DNA from 4 places in the Streptomyces sp. NPDC056452 genome. Region 4 is predicted to be linked to each of the others. Evidence: riboswitches for the same ligand, from Rfam matches in the RefSeq annotation. Region 4 holds a riboswitch; each other region holds the start of a gene.
The links. Region 4 has a riboswitch for cobalamin ahead of ACFQ6X_RS28700 (ribonucleoside-diphosphate reductase subunit alpha). Riboswitches for the same ligand answer to the same signal wherever they lie in the genome.
Positions count from the first base shown of each region.

Region 1 (3,738 bases), on a different contig from region 4:
TCACCGACGACGTACAGGCCCTTCCAGGGGTACGGGTCCGGCGCCTGCCGGCCCGGATGGGCAGCCCCGTGGACCACTGCCTGACCTCGTTCGACCGGCTGTTCGTGGGGCGGGACGCCTTGCTGGGAGACGGGAGGATGCCGGGCGGGGACGGAGGGTTCAGCAGTACCCCCGCCGACCGGCGGCGCCGCTTCCTGACATCCATCGGCCGTGTGACCCCGGGGCGGATCTCCATGAGCGCCTGCGCGGCCGGATCCGCCCGCGCCACGCTGGCGGTCGCCGTCCGCTACGGCGGCCATCGCATGATCTCCGGCACCCGGGGTGCCGGGCAGATTCCGGTGAACGCCCACCGGACCCACCACGGGCCGCTCGCCTCGGCCATGGCCACGGTCTTCGCCATGAGCCTGCTGCACCGCCGGGCTCTGGACCGGTGGGAGCGCCGCTCCGGTGAGGACAGGGCGGAGGCGGAACGCCTGGTGGCGGTCGCCAAGGGGTGGATCACCTGGCAGGCCCGCGCGGTCATCGTCGAGTGCCGTGAACGCTGCGGTGCGCAGGCGTTGTTGGAGAACAACGGCATGACGGAGCTGGTCACCGGGGTCGAAGGCGCCATCACGGCCGAGGGCGACAACCTCGCCGTCCACGCGAAGGCGGCGGCGGACATGTTCTTCGCCGCCGGACCGGCACCCGGTGACCCCTCGCAGGACCCGGCGGACGGGACCGGCAACATCCCGGCCGACCGGACCCCCGGTGAGCTGGCCGACCCCCGGTTCCTCGGCAGGCTCCTCGACGCGGTGGAGGAGATCTGGTTCACCCGGGCCAGGGAACGCGCGCTCCGGGCACCGCACGACGACGCGCTCGCGCGGTGGAACGCGGCCTCCGGTGCCGCCCTGCGCGGGGTCGAGGCCCACGCGTACCGACAGGCGGCCGAGGGGTACGCCGAGGCACTGGCCACGCTCCCCGAGGGGGCCGCCCGGGAGCGACTGGCCGAGCTGCAGCGGCTGTTCGCCCTCCAGTGGGTGGCACGCAACAGCGGGGACCTGCTGGCGGCAGGTCACCTGACCGCCCAGCAGGTCGACGAACTGCCCGAGGCCACCGAGGAACTGATCGCGGCCGTCGCCGCACACGCACCCGAACTGGTCGAGTCCTTCGCGCTGCCGGAAGAGCTGCTCGCCGACTGGCCGATCGCAGGACCGGACTACGCCGACGCGTACGACGACCCGGACGGCCCCTGGCACCGGGGCCCGGCCGAGCCCTCGCCGCCGGCCGCACGGTGAGCGGCCGACGGCCCGTCCGGACACCACCCGGTGCGGCCGGGGCCCGGCGTGTGCGCGAGGCCGCCGAGATCCTCGGCCTGCGGGTTGTCCTGCTCGCGTACTGGGGCACGGCGTCCGTACTCGCCCGCCGGCGTGGACGCCGCACGTGAGAGCCGGAGAATCGGTTCGGCGCAGGTCCTGACCCCGAGCGCAGGTCCCGGTCGAGGAGGGGCCGGTGCGGGGGACGCCCCACCCGCCGTGCCGGCCGCGGCCCCCGAGGCCTGCGTTCAGCTGCGTGATAGCTTGCAGAGGCCAGTCACACTCCACGTGGAGTCAGGGAATCCGGTGCGAAACCGGAGCTGACGCGCAGCGGTGAGGGGGACGGGCGGGGCCACGGCCACTGGACACCCTCGGGGTCCGGGAAGGCGTCCCGTCCGGATGAACCCGAGTCCGAAAACCTGCTGGCACCCGTTTCCCGTACCGGGAGCGGTGCTTCGTACCGGGCTCCGCGCATGAGCCCCAGGACGCAGAGGGACCCAGTGCCGCCCATAGCCAGTACCGTACGCCGAACCGCCCTGCTCACGGCGGGACTTGTCCTGCTGACCGCCTGCGGTGGCGGTTCGTCCGACAAGACGACGCAGGACGCCGGCGCCGCCGGTTACCCCGTGACGCTGAAGAACTGCGGACGCACCGTCACCGTCGCGGCCGCCCCGCACCACGCGGTCTCCCTGGACCAGGGGTCGACGGAGATCCTGCTCTCGCTCGGCCTCGCCGACCGGCTGGCGGGCACCTCCACCTGGACCGATCCGGTGATGAAGGGCCTGGAGAAGGCCAGTGCGAGCGTCCCCCGCATCGCCGAGAACCGGCCCTCTTCGGAGAAGGTCCTCGACAAGGAACCCGACTTCATCAGCTCCTCGTTCGAATCGACGCTCGGCAAGGGCGGTGTCGCGCCCCGCGAACAGTTCGAGGACCTCGGCGTCCCCACCTACGTCTCGCCGGCCGACTGCACCGCCAAGGACAACAGCAAAGGCGGGGACGGTTCCCGTACGAAGCCGCTGACCATGGAGAGCGTCTACACCGAAGTGCACGATCTGGCCAAGGTGTTCGGCGTCCAGGAACGCGGTGACGAGCTCGTCGCCCGCCTCCGGGCACGTATCGGCAAGGCGACCGCAGGCATCGAGGCATCGGACGCCACCCTGCTCTACTGGTTCGCCAACGCCGAGTCGCCCTACCTCGCGGGCTGCTGCGGGGCGCCCGGCATCATCACCGAGGAGCTCGGCGCGAAGAACGTCTTCGACGACACCCACGAGGAGTGGCCCCAGATCAACTGGGAGACCGTCGCCGACCGCAACCCCGACGTCCTGGTCATCGGCGACCTGACCCGCAAGTCGCAGACCGCCGAGAGCGCCGAGAAGAAGATCCAGTTCCTGGAGTCCAATCCCGCCACGAGGAACATGGACGCCGTCCGGCACAAACGCTACGTCCTCCTCAGCGGCCAGGCCATGAACCCCTCCATCCGTACCGTCGAAGGCGTGGAGCTCGTGGCCGCAGGGCTGCGCGGCTTCGGGCTCGCGGGGTGACCGACACCCGACAGGCCGCCGGCGTACGCGCACCGGAGGCACCGGTGTCACGCCCGGCCGGTGTCCGTGTCCTGCGCGACGGCCTCCTGTGGAGCTGCGGGACGGCGCTCCTGCTCCTGTCCGTCGCGGTCGCCGTCACCATCGGGCCCGCCCGGATCTCGGTCCCGGACGTCTGGTCCGCGGTGGCGGCCCATCTCGGCCCCGGGGACTCGCGGCTCAGCCCGATCCGGGACGGGATCATCTGGAACCTGCGCATGCCCCGCACCCTGCTCGCCGCGGTGTGCGGAGCCGGACTCGCGGTGTGCGGCACCGTCATGCAGTCACTGCTGCGCAACCCGCTCGCCGACCCGTTCGTCCTCGGTGTCTCCTCGGGGGCGTCCACCGGAGCGGTCGTGGTCGTCATCCTCGGAGCGGGTGGGGGGAGCGGTGTCGATCTCGGCCGGTGCCTTCATCGGCGCCCTCTGCTCGTTCGCCCTCGTTCTGCTGCTCAGCCACACGCTCGGCGGGACGACCGACCGGGTCGTCCTCTCCGGTGTGGCGGCGATGCAGCTCTTCTCCGCGCTCACCTCCTTCGTCGTGATGACCGCCGCCGACGCCGAGCAGACCCGCGGTGTGCTGTTCTGGCTGCTCGGCTCCCTGAGCGGGGTCGGCTGGACCGATGTGTGGATGTGCGCGGCAGTGCTCGCCGTGGCACTGCTGATCTGCCTCGGACACGCCCGTACGCTCGACGCCTTCGCCTTCGGCCAGGACGCGGCGGCCACCCTCGGCGTCCATGTCGCCCGCACCAGAATCGTGCTGCTCTGCACCACTGCGCTGTTGACCGCGGCGCTCGTCAGCTCGGCGGGCGCCATCGGCTTCGTCGGCCTCGTCCTGCCGCACGCGGCCCGCGCCCTGACCGGCTCGGG
Region 1 covers NZ_JBHTRI010000023.1:35,516-39,253, forward strand. The annotation lists gene ACFQ6X_RS22540 (acyl-CoA dehydrogenase) at 1-1,274, shown strand, start outside; cobalamin riboswitch at 1,550-1,734, shown strand; gene ACFQ6X_RS22545 (ABC transporter substrate-binding protein) at 1,766-2,833, shown strand; partial or broken gene ACFQ6X_RS22550 (FecCD family ABC transporter permease) at 2,878-3,738, shown strand, end outside.
Region 1: it holds a riboswitch for cobalamin, as region 4 does, so the genes downstream of both, ACFQ6X_RS22545 (ABC transporter substrate-binding protein) here and ACFQ6X_RS28700 (ribonucleoside-diphosphate reductase subunit alpha) in region 4, are expected to answer to the same signal.

Region 2 (3,738 bases), on a different contig from region 4:
ACGGCGCACACCGCGACCCTCAGGACGTCCTGCCCGTGGGGCGGCGCGACGACCGACTCCCGCACGGCGCCGCGCATCGACACCCGCAGCCCGTCCTCCTCGTCGATGCCGAGGCCGTGGGCGAACGGCAGCACCCCGTACGTACGGCGCCCGGTGAGCTCGTACAGCATGTCCAGGCCGGGCTCCAGCAGCGACACATCGCCGCGGAACTTGTTGACGAGGTACCCGGCGACCAGCGACTGGTCCTCGGCGCTCAGCAGCGCCGTCGTACCGAAGAACGAGGCGAACACCCCGCCCCGGTCGATGTCCCCGACGACCAGCACCGGGAAGCGGGCGGCACGCGCGATGCCCATGTTCACGATGTCCGTGCGCCGCAGATTGATCTCGGCCGGACTGCCCGCCCCCTCGCAGATCACGGCGTCATACGTGCCCCGGAGCTGCTCCAGACAGTCCACGACCGTCCCCAGCAGCGATTCCTGGCGCCCGCCGTGGTAGCCGCGCGCGCTCATCTCGCCGACCGGCTTCCCCATCAGGACGACCTGACTGGAGCGGTCACCGCCGGGCTTGAGCAGCACCGGATTCATGAGCACGCTCGGCTCCACCCGGGCGGCCTGCGCCTGCATCGCCTGGGCCCGGCCGATCTCCGCACCCTCGCGGGTCACGAACGAGTTCAGCGACATGTTCTGCGCCTTGAACGGCGCGACCTTCACCCCCCGGCGCACCAGCCACCGGCAGATACCCGCCGTGACGACGCTCTTGCCCGCGTCCGAGGTCGTCCCCGCGACCAGCAGCCCGCCGCCCTGTCCGCCGTTCATGCCCGGCCTCTCCTTCCCGAGGCCAGCCGCGCGGCCGCACACACGCCGAGGGCCAGCACACTCACACGGCGCGAAAGCCGCACCGCGCGTTCGATATCCGCTACGTGCACGTCCCGGCCGGTCGCCCCGTTGAGCACGGGCCGGTGCTCGACCCGCCCGCCGTACGCGAGGGTCCCGCCGAGGCGCACGCCGAGCGCACCCGCGAACGAGGCCTCCACCGGGCCCGCGTTGGGGCTCGGGTGCTTTCCCGCGTCGGCCCGCCAGGCCCGCACGGCCTCGCGCGGACGGCCGCCGGCGGCCACGGCGAGCACGGCGGTGAGGCGGGCACCGGGCCAGCCGGCGAGGTCGTCGAGACGGGCCGAGGCCCAGCCGTAGCGCCGGTGGCGCGGCGACCTGTGGCCGACCATGGCGTCGAGGGTGTTGACGGCCCGGAACCCGACGAGGCCCGGGACACCGCCGATGGCGCCCCACACCAGGGCGCCGACGACGGCGTCGGAGGTGTTCTCGGCGACCGACTCCACCACCGCGCGGGCGATCTGGGGTCCGTCGAGGGCCTGGGGGTCACGTCCGCAGAGGTGCGGCAGCCGCTCGCGGGCCACCTCGATGTCACCGGCGGCGAGCGCGCCGCCGATGGCGCGGGCCTCCCGCCCCAGCGACGTACCGCCGACGACGGACCAGGTGGCGGCGGCGGTCAGCGCCACGGCCGCGGCGGGACGGTTCCGTACGGCACGAGCGGCCAGCGCGGCGGCACCGGCGGCGCCCCCGGCGCAGACCAGCGCGTGCAGGGCGCCCCAGCCGCGGTGATCGCGCCACAGCCGGCTCTCGACGCCTGCCGCGGCCTGCCCGAAGGCGGCGACGGGGTGGCCCCGCCGGGGGTCACCGAGCAGCAGGTCGCCGATCAATCCGGCGGTGGCGCCGTACGCGAAGATGCGGTCGGCTCGCACGGTTCAGCCGGCCGTCGTGCCTCGAACGACCTTCGGAGCGGGTGACACAGGGACCGACGCACGGCAGCCAGGCATGGCAGATGTCCTTAACTCAGGGTCCGCGCCCTGGTTCGACGTGACCGGCGACGAGAGTCTCCTGGCTTCCGGATCCGCAGTTCCCCCGGCCTTCCAGTCCGTGCCGGACCGTGACTTCCGTGTGGGGGCCTGCTCCCCGGTGACAGTGGCGGGACCGCGCCGGATTCGCACCGGCTTCCTCTCCTGTCGCCGTAAATGGCACCGGCAGTCCACCACGCCCCGTGAACGCCCGTCAACCTGCCGTTGACCTGCGGGAGTGCAGTGTGCGCAGACGCACATCGGGCCGGACACACACGTGGTGTGTCCGGCCCGACGGGAGGAGACGGCGGCTCGGCGCCGGGGTGGTCAGACGACGATCAGATAGATCCCGTAGGCGACCGCCGCCGCGCACAGCCCGAAGCAGGCGTACGCGCCGGTGCGCGCCAGCGTGAGAGACCCTCCGGACTGCACCGCCGATGCCTGCTTGGAGAGGCCGATGATGCCGAGGGTGAAGAGGCCGACCAGTGCGACGGTGACCACGAGGCTGACGCCGAAGACGGAGGCGAGAGCTGCCCAGTCGATGTTCATACGGATCTGTCCTTACACCGTGGCCGGTCGGGCCGGGTCGGCCGGGGATCCGGCCGTCGGGGCCGGGGCCGGGATGGTGGTCTTGAGGTCCGGGACGCCGGAGCCGACGGGCGGCGGGCTGACGGCCGCGATGGCGGTGGTGACGACGCCCGCGGGCTCGGCGTCCGTCGCGTTGACGTTGGTGTGGTCGACCGGCTTGCGGCGCGACAGCAGCCAGATGGCAGCGGAGCCCGCGACGAGGAGCACGGCGACCACGCCGACACCCCAGGGGCCCTGCTTGGTGAGGAACTCCGCGCCCGCGCCGACCAGACCGGCGGCCGGCAGGGTCAGGCCCCAGGCGATGAACATGCGGGTGGCGGTGGACCAGCGGACCACGCCCCCCTTGCGTCCGAGACCGGCGCCCATCACGGCGCCGGAGCAGGACTGGGTGGTGGAGAGGGAGAAGCCGAGGTGCGAGGAGGCCAGGATGACCGTGGCCGCACTGGTCTGGGCGGCGAAGCCCTGCGGCGGCTTGAGCTCGGTGAGGCCGCTGCCCATGGTGCGGATGATGCGCCAGCCGCCGAGGTAGGTGCCCATCGCGATCGCGATACCGGCGGAGGCGATGACCCAGACCGGCGGGTTGGAGCCGGGGGCGAGCACGCCACCGGTGACCAGGGCCAGGGTGATGATGCCCATCGTCTTCTGGGCGTCGTTGGTGCCGTGGGCGAGCGAGACGAGACCCGCCGAGGCGATCTGTCCGGCCCGGTAGCCCTTGGCGGTCGACTTCAGCTGCGCCTCGTCGGTGACCTTCCGGTTGAGGCGGTACGTCAGCTTCGTGGCCAGCAGCGCGGCCAGGCCGGCGACGAGGGGGGCCGCGATCGCGGGCAGGAGGACCTTCGTGACGACGGTGCCGCCGTTGATCGAGGACCAGCCGGCCGACATCACCGCGGCGCCGATGAGGCCGCCGAAGAGTGCGTGGGAGGAACTGGAGGGCAGACCCACCAGCCAGGTCAGGAGATTCCACAGGATGGCGCCGACGAGCGCCGCGAAGATGACCTCGGTTCTGAGGCCGTTCTCGTTGATGATCCCGCCGGAGATCGTCTTGGCGACCTCCACCGACAGGAACGCGCCGACGAGGTTGAGAACGGCGGACATGGCCACCGCTGTCTTGGGCTTGAGGGCGCCGGTCGAGATGGTGGTGGCCATCGCGTTGGCGGTGTCGTGGAAACCGTTCGTGAAATCGAACACGAGAGCTGTCACGATCACGATCGCGAGCAGCAGCGTGATGTGTTCCATTTACCCAGGCAATCGTTCGACGTCAGTGGCTGTAGGAACGTAAGCAACCTGGGTGAACGGAA
Region 2 covers NZ_JBHTRI010000022.1:53,260-56,997, reverse strand. The annotation lists gene ACFQ6X_RS21975 (cobyric acid synthase) at 1-815, opposite strand, end outside; gene ACFQ6X_RS21970 (cobalamin biosynthesis protein) at 812-1,759, opposite strand; cobalamin riboswitch at 1,889-2,016, opposite strand; gene ACFQ6X_RS21965 (hypothetical protein) at 2,180-2,401, opposite strand; gene ACFQ6X_RS21960 (anion permease) at 2,414-3,676, opposite strand.
Region 2: it holds a riboswitch for cobalamin, as region 4 does, so the genes downstream of both, ACFQ6X_RS21970 (cobalamin biosynthesis protein) here and ACFQ6X_RS28700 (ribonucleoside-diphosphate reductase subunit alpha) in region 4, are expected to answer to the same signal.

Region 3 (3,738 bases), on a different contig from region 4:
GGGAAGGGTCTCGCGCAGGGCGGGTTCGTCCACCTGGATGACCGAAGTGCCCGCCGATTCGAGGTCGTTCACCTCGTCGCGCAGGGCGAGCGCAACCTGGCGCGCAGTGTCGCCGAGCGGCTGGTCGTCCCGGACGAAGGACCAGGCGAGCATGGTCACCGGCCCGGTCAGCATGCCCTTGACCGGACGGTCGGTGAGCGAGTTGGCGTACGAGGTCCAGCGCACCGTCATCGGATGCGGCCGGGAGATGTCGCCCGCCAGCACCGGCGGGCGGACGTAGCGGGTTCCGTAGGACTGGACCCAGCCCTGCTGGGTGGCGAGGTAGCCGGTGAGCTGCTCGGCGAAGTACTGCACCATGTCGTTGCGTTCGGGCTCGCCGTGCACGAGGACGTCGATGCCCGCCTTCTCCTGGAAGGAGAGGACGTCGCGGATCTCGCTCTCGATGCGCTGCTCGTAAGCGGCGGAGTCGATACGGCCGGACCGCAGATCGGCGCGGGCCGTGCGCAGTTCGGCGGTCTGCGGGAAGGAGCCGATCGTCGTGGTGGGCAGCAGAGGCAGGCCGAGGTGGGCGCGCTGCGCGGCTGCCCGCTCCTCGTAGGGCTGGGAGCGGCGGCCGTCCGTGTCGGTGACGGCCGCGGCCCTGGCCCGTACGGCAGGGTCGCGGGTGATCGGGGAGTTCGCCCGCGAGGCGAGGTCGGCCCGGTTGGCCGCGAGCTCCGCGGCGATGGCGCCGGTGCCCTGGGAGAGGCCCTTGGACAGGGTGACGATCTCCGTCGTCTTCTGCCGGGCGAAGGCGAGCCAGCGCAGGATCTGCGGGTCGATGTCCCGCTCGGCCGCCGCGTCCACCGGAACGTGCAGGAGGGAGCAGGAGGCGGCCACATCGACCCGGCCGGCGAGACCCAGGAGCGTACCCAGGGTGGACAGCGACCGCTCGAGGTCGTTGATCCAGATGTTGCGCCCGTCGACCACTCCGGCGATGAGCCGCTTGCCGGGGAGCCCGCCCACCGAGGCCAGCGCGTCGAGGTTCGCGGCGGCGGCGCCGGTGAAGTCGAGGGCGAGGCCCTCGACCGGGGCCTTCGCCAGCACGGGGAGGGCGTCGCCGAGCCGGTCGAAGTAGGAGGCGACGAGCACCTTGGGGCGGTCGGCGAGACCGCCGAGTTCACGGTAGGCGCGGGCAGCGGCGTCGAGTTCGGCCGGCGTGCGGTCCTGGACCAGGGCGGGCTCGTCGAGCTGCACCCACTGGGCACCGGCGGCGCGGAGGTCGGCGAGCACCTCGGCGTAGACCGGCAGCAGCCGGTCCAGGAGAGTCAGCGGTCGGAAGTCCGCGGCCACCCCGGGAGCGGGTTTGGCCAGCAGGAGGTAGGTGACCGGACCGACCAGCACAGGGCGGGCGGCGAGACCCAGCGCGAGGGCCTCCTTGAGCTCGGTGACCTGCTTGGTGGAGTCGGTGGTGAAGACGGTGTCCGGTCCGAGCTCCGGTACGAGGTAGTGGTAGTTGGTGTCGAACCACTTGGTCATCTCGAGCGGCGCGACATCCTGAGTGCCGCGGGCCATCGCGAAGTAGACGTCCATGGGGCATCCCCTGCTCGAGCGAAGCCGAGAGCTCGGGGAAGCGTCGGATCCGACGGCCGCACGGTGCCGCGGGGGGACAGCGCCGACCATGACGCTCGTGTCCAGGACGTGGTCGTAGTACGAGAAGTCGCCGGTCGGCACTTCGTGGACGCCGGCCCCGGCCAGCTGCCGCCAGGTGGAGCGGCGCAGGTCCGCCGCGGTCCGGCGGAGGGCGTCGGCGGTGACGCGGCCCTTCCAGTAACCCTCGACGGCCTTCTTCAGCTCCCGGTCCGGGCCCTGGCGGGGGTAGCCGTACACGGTGGCGTGCGCCGCCGATGCCGCTGCTGCGGACTTCGTTGTCACGGAAATCTCCTTCGCGAGACGACTCCTGAGATCCCGGGACGGGACACGGACGCGAAGGGAGGACGAACCGGACGGATCCTGGGCACGCCACGGCGTGAGGTTCCGTCCGGTATGTACGCCGACCCGCCCACGAGGTCACCGGGATATCCGCACGTGGTAGGTCACGTACGGGCAACTGGCAGGTCTTCGGACTCGCGGGCGCATCTGCCGGGGCAGATTCCTACTGGCCGTCGCTTCCCGGACTCCATTCGGAATCCAGTGCGTATGACGGAGGTCGTTCCCACTCACCGCTGCGGGGCAGTCCCGGATTCCCACCGGGTTCCCTCTTGCGACGCGCCTGCCTGGCGGACAGGGCGAACCAGTTGCACGGGCAAGGCTAGAGGGCGAGCCGCCCCTCGGCCGCCATTGTTCACACTCCGGAACGTGACGTGAGCCACCGGGATCCGTTCGGCGAGCCGTCGCCCTGGGCGCAGCAGGCGGATCCGGGCCCGGCCCCGGGCGGCTGACGGCACGCTCGTCCGGCCGGCATCCGGCCGACCGGATCGGCGCTACCCGGTGCGTCGCTCGTGGCGTGAACGTGCGAGTCGATAGGCGGCGTGGAGCAGCTCGCGGGTCGCCGTGCCGGTCCGGGGGCCCGGGTTCACCACCGCGAGCCAGCCGGCGGAGCCGTAGACGGGATGTGCGATCACGGTATCGGTGACGCCGGGGTCGTCGTCGACGCCTGGTTCGCGCGGCGCGTGGCCGGTCCGGGCGACGAAGGCTTCCTTCCCCGCCGCGATATTGACGCGGAAGGTGTCCGGGCGGTCCAGGCGCGAACTCGCGTCGCCCGGATAGTTCTTCGTCACGATCGTCGCGAACGGCTGGGTCGCTCCCGGCGCGACACCGCCAGGAGAGTAGTAGAAGAACGTGTCTCCCCAGCTGATCTCCGGTGAGCCGTCGTCGGGGCCCGGACTGATGGCCAGGACCCCGTCGAGGTTTCCCAGAAAGCCGATGATCTCGTCGATGTTCATGTCTTCAAGCGTTTCATTAATGTGCTCGTGGAGACTTTGAGGCGAACGACGGTCGGAAGGCAGGAGCACTGCTGGTGGGAACTCTCAAATCGCCGGTCATGCGCACCGTCGATGTCGCGCGTCGTGCCGGATGCTCGGTTCAGCAGGTGCGCAATCTCGAGCGCGACGGTGTCCTGCCGCCCGCGACGCGCACCACCGCGGGTTACCGGATCTACGAAGAGGTCCACCTGCACTCCGCGCTGGCCTACCGGGCCCTCGCCGTCGGCACAGGCCCGGTCGAGGCCAAGCGAATCGTTCGCGCCCTGCACCGGTGCCCGATCTCGGAGGTACTCGCACTCCTCGACGCGGCACACGCGCGACTCGACCGGGAACGGGCGCAACTCAGGCTCGCCAGGGAGGCCGCGGAAGCGATCTCTGCCGAGCCCGTCGAAGACGTGCGCCCTTCGGACTCCATGAATGTCTCCGAACTGGCCGCCGCGCTCGGAGTGCGCCCTTCGGCATTGCGGCACTGGGACGCCGAGGGGCTCGTCGTCCCGGACCGGGTGCCCCCGCGAGGAACCCGACGGTACTCGCCGGCCCAGGCCCGGGACGCCCGGATCGTCCACCAGCTCCGCAGTGCCGGGTACCGCATCGGGCCGCTCCGGAACCTGATGCCCGGGCTGAGGCGCGGAGACCGGTCGCAAGACGTCCGAGCCGGGCTGGCGGCCCGGGACGCGAGCATCACGCTTCGCTCCCGCGCCCTTCTCGACGCTGCCGCCGCACTCGGCGCCGTCCTCGGTGCCGCACACCGGACATCCGGTCCCGGCCTCTGAAC
Region 3 covers NZ_JBHTRI010000026.1:47,492-51,229, reverse strand. The annotation lists gene metE (5-methyltetrahydropteroyltriglutamate--homocysteine S-methyltransferase) at 1-1,914, opposite strand, end outside; cobalamin riboswitch at 2,074-2,292, opposite strand; gene ACFQ6X_RS24435 (DUF6194 family protein) at 2,463-2,924, opposite strand; gene ACFQ6X_RS24430 (MerR family transcriptional regulator) at 2,999-3,736, shown strand.
Region 3: it holds a riboswitch for cobalamin, as region 4 does, so the genes downstream of both, metE (5-methyltetrahydropteroyltriglutamate--homocysteine S-methyltransferase) here and ACFQ6X_RS28700 (ribonucleoside-diphosphate reductase subunit alpha) in region 4, are expected to answer to the same signal.

Region 4 (3,738 bases):
TGGCAGCGTGACCAGCGCTCCCGCAAGGGAGGTGCGTCAGCATGAAGGACGGCGTGAACGGCGTCGCACTCGCCGTATTCATTTTCTTCTTCCTGGCCGTCACGGTCATCGGATTCATGGCCTCGCGCTGGCGCAAGGCCGAGAACGAGGCGAGTCTCGACGAATGGGGCCTGGGCGGACGGTCGTTCGGCACCTGGGTCACCTGGTTCCTGCTCGGCGGTGACCTCTACACGGCGTACACCTTCGTCGCGGTCCCCGCGGCGATCTACGCGGCGGGCGCTGCGGGCTTCTTCGCCGTCCCGTACACGATCCTCGTCTACCCGCTGATCTTCACCTTCCTGCCGCGGCTCTGGTCGGTCTCGCACAAGCACGGCTACGTGACCACCTCGGACTTCGTCCGCGGACGCTTCGGCTCGAAGGGGCTGTCGCTGGCGGTCGCGGTCACCGGCATCCTCGCCACGATGCCGTACATCGCCCTCCAGCTCGTCGGCATCCAGGCCGTGCTGGACGTCATGGGCGTCGGCGGCGGCGAGACCACGCACTGGTTCATCAAGGACCTGCCGCTGCTGATCGCGTTCGCCGTACTGGCCGCGTACACCTACTCCTCGGGGCTGCGCGCGCCCGCGCTGATCGCCTTCGTCAAGGACGGCCTGATCTATCTGGTCATCGCGGTGGCCATCATCTACATCCCCATCAAGCTCGGCGGATTCGACGACATCTTCGCCAAGGCGGGCGAGGCGTTCGCGACCAAGAACGAAGCCGCGGGGAAGCCCGTCGCCGGTCTTGTCCCGGGAGAGATGGGCCAGTGGGGCTACGCCACGCTGGCACTGGGTTCGGCGCTGGCGCTCTTCATGTACCCGCACTCCATCACGGCGACGCTCTCCAGCCGCAGCCGTGACGTGATCCGGCGCAACACCACGATCCTGCCGCTGTATTCGCTGATGCTCGGTCTTCTGGCCCTGCTCGGCTTCATGGCGATCGCCGCCGGGGTGAAGGTGGACAACGGCCAGCTGGCCATTCCGCAGCTGTTCGAGAACATGTTCCCCGACTGGTTCGCCGGTGTGGCCTTCGCCGCGATAGGGATCGGTGCGCTGGTGCCCGCCGCGATCATGTCGATCGCCGCGGCGAACCTCTTCACCCGCAACATCTACAAGGACTTCATCAAGCCCGACGCGACCCCGGCCGAGGAGACCAAGGTCTCCAAGCTGGTCTCGCTCCTGGTCAAGGTCGGCGCGCTCGCCTTCGTCCTCACCATGGACAAGACGGTCGCGATCAACTTCCAGCTGCTCGGCGGGATCTGGATCCTCCAGACGATGCCGGCCCTGGTGGGCGGCCTGTTCACCCGGTGGTTCCACCGCTGGGCCCTGATCGCGGGCTGGGCGGTCGGCATGATCTACGGCACGGTCGCCGCGTACGGCGTCGCCAGCCCGACCCAGAAGCACTTCGGCGGCTCCTCGAAGGAGATCCCCGGCATCGGCGAGATCGGCTACATCGGTCTGACCGCGTTCGTGCTGAACGTCGTCGTGGTGGTCGTCCTGACCTTCGTCCTGAACGCGCTGAAGGCACCGGCCGGGATCGACGAGACCTCCCCGTCCGACTACACGGCGGACGCGGGCGACCCGGGTGTCAAGGTGGAGCTCCCGCCGGCCACCGTGGGCGCCCCGGGCGGCGGTCACTGACCCCGTCCCGACGAGAGCCGGTTGCGCAGCGGGCCGCCACGTCCCCCACGGGGGCGCGGCGGCCCGCTCCGTTCCGGGCCGCCGCAAAGGAGTTCGACCCTCGCTTCCGCCTGCGGCAGACTCCAGCCCATGGACATCTCGATCAGGCCCGTCGGCCTCCAGGAGCACGAGGCACTGGCCGGCATCACCGCCGAGGCGTATCTCGCGGACGAGCTGCTGGACTTCGGCGCCGACGACCCCTATCTGGCCGAACTGCGCGCGGTCGGGCGCCGGGCCGCCGAGGCGGAGGTACTCGTCGCGGTGGGCGGTGACGGCACGCTGCTCGGCGGCGTGACCTACGCGGCACCCGGCAGCCCGTGGGCGGACATCGCCCGGGCGGACGAGGCCGAATTCCGGATGCTGGCCGTCTCCCGCGAAGCCCGTGGGCGCGGGGCGGGCGAGGCGCTCGTACGGGCCTGTATCGACCGGGCACGGGCCACGGAGGGCGTCTCCGGTCTCGTCCTGTCGACGCAGCAGGCCATGCTCGGCGCCCATCGGATCTACCGGCGCCTGGGCTTCGTACGGACTCCGGAACGCGACTGGAAGCCCGTCGAGAACATCTCCCTCCTGACATTCCGCCTGGAGCTCTGATCGAGCACGACACAACATGTGGGGGCTGCCATGTCCGGCGGCCCCCACATGTATGCTCGTGCTCGCTGTCTCCGCAGGGGAATCCGGTGCGAATCCGGAACTGTCCCGCAACGGTGTGATCGGTGTGCTTCTGCGCACCCGGGAGTCCGAAGACCTGCCGACAGCGCGTCCGGCTCGACCGAACCGGACGCCAGACGTCCGGGCCTCGCGGAAGGCCGGTGGACGCCGCGCGGTGCTGCCCCGACCCGGGTCGTCCTGCCCGGCTGCCCCCGCTCCCGCCGGCCCCGAGCCGAGCGAGGGATAGTCCCAGTGACCATCGCGCCAGCCGATCCGGTTTCAGCGGTCGATTCAGCCGAGTCCACGCACGCCACTCCCGACGGGCCCGGGACCGCACTGCTGCGGACCCTGACCGACCTCACCGTCGATCTGCCCGACACCGACCCCGGACGGGTCGCCGCCGCCGCACTGCGCGGCCGCAACGCCCGTTCGGACGAGGCCGAGCTGCGCTCGCTGGCCACCGAGGCCGCCGCGGGCCTGATCTCCGAGGACCCCGCCTACTCCCGGCTCGCCGCACGGCTCCTCACCCGCACCATCGCGGACGAGGCCGCCGGCCAGGGCGCCGTCTCCTTCTCCGCCTCGGTCGCCGTCGGCCACCGCGAGGGTCTGATCGCGGACCGTACGGCCGAGTTCGTCACGCTGCACGCGGACGCCCTCGACGCGCTGGTCGGGCAGGCTCTCGACGACGGCGCCGACGACCGCTTCGGCTACTTCGGGCTGCGGACGCTGTTCAGCCGCTACCTGCTGCGCCATCCGCTCACCCGCCAGGTCATCGAGACCCCGCAGCACTTCATGCTCCGGGTGGCCGCCGGCCTCGCCGAGGACACCTCCGAGCGCGCCCTGGACGAAGTCACCTCGCTGTACGGGCTGATGAGCCGGCTCGACTACCTCCCCTCCTCGCCCACCCTGTTCAACTCCGGCACCCGGCACCCGCAGATGTCCTCCTGCTACCTGCTGGACTCCCCGCTGGACGAGCTCGACTCGATCTACGACCGCTACCACCAGGTGGCGCGGCTGTCGAAGCACGCAGGGGGCATCGGCCTCTCGTACTCCCGTATCCGCGCCCGGGGTTCGCTGATCCGTGGCACCAACGGGCACTCCAACGGCATCGTGCCGTTCCTGAAGACGCTCGACGCCTCGGTCGCCGCGGTCAACCAGGGGGGCCGCCGCAAGGGTGCTGCCGCCGTGTACCTGGAGACCTGGCACGCGGACATCGAGGAGTTCCTGGAGCTGCGCGACAACACGGGCGAGGACCAGCGCCGCACGCACAACCTGAATCTGGCGCACTGGATCCCCGACGAGTTCATGCGGCGCGTCGACGCGGACACCGAGTGGTCGCTGTTCTCCCCTGCCGACACCCCCGAGCTTGTCG
Region 4 covers NZ_JBHTRI010000035.1:6,306-10,043, forward strand. The annotation lists gene ACFQ6X_RS28685 (DUF3311 domain-containing protein) at 1-45, shown strand, start outside; gene mctP (monocarboxylate uptake permease MctP) at 42-1,679, shown strand; gene ACFQ6X_RS28695 (GNAT family N-acetyltransferase) at 1,809-2,309, shown strand; cobalamin riboswitch at 2,355-2,486, shown strand; gene ACFQ6X_RS28700 (ribonucleoside-diphosphate reductase subunit alpha) at 2,619-3,738, shown strand, end outside.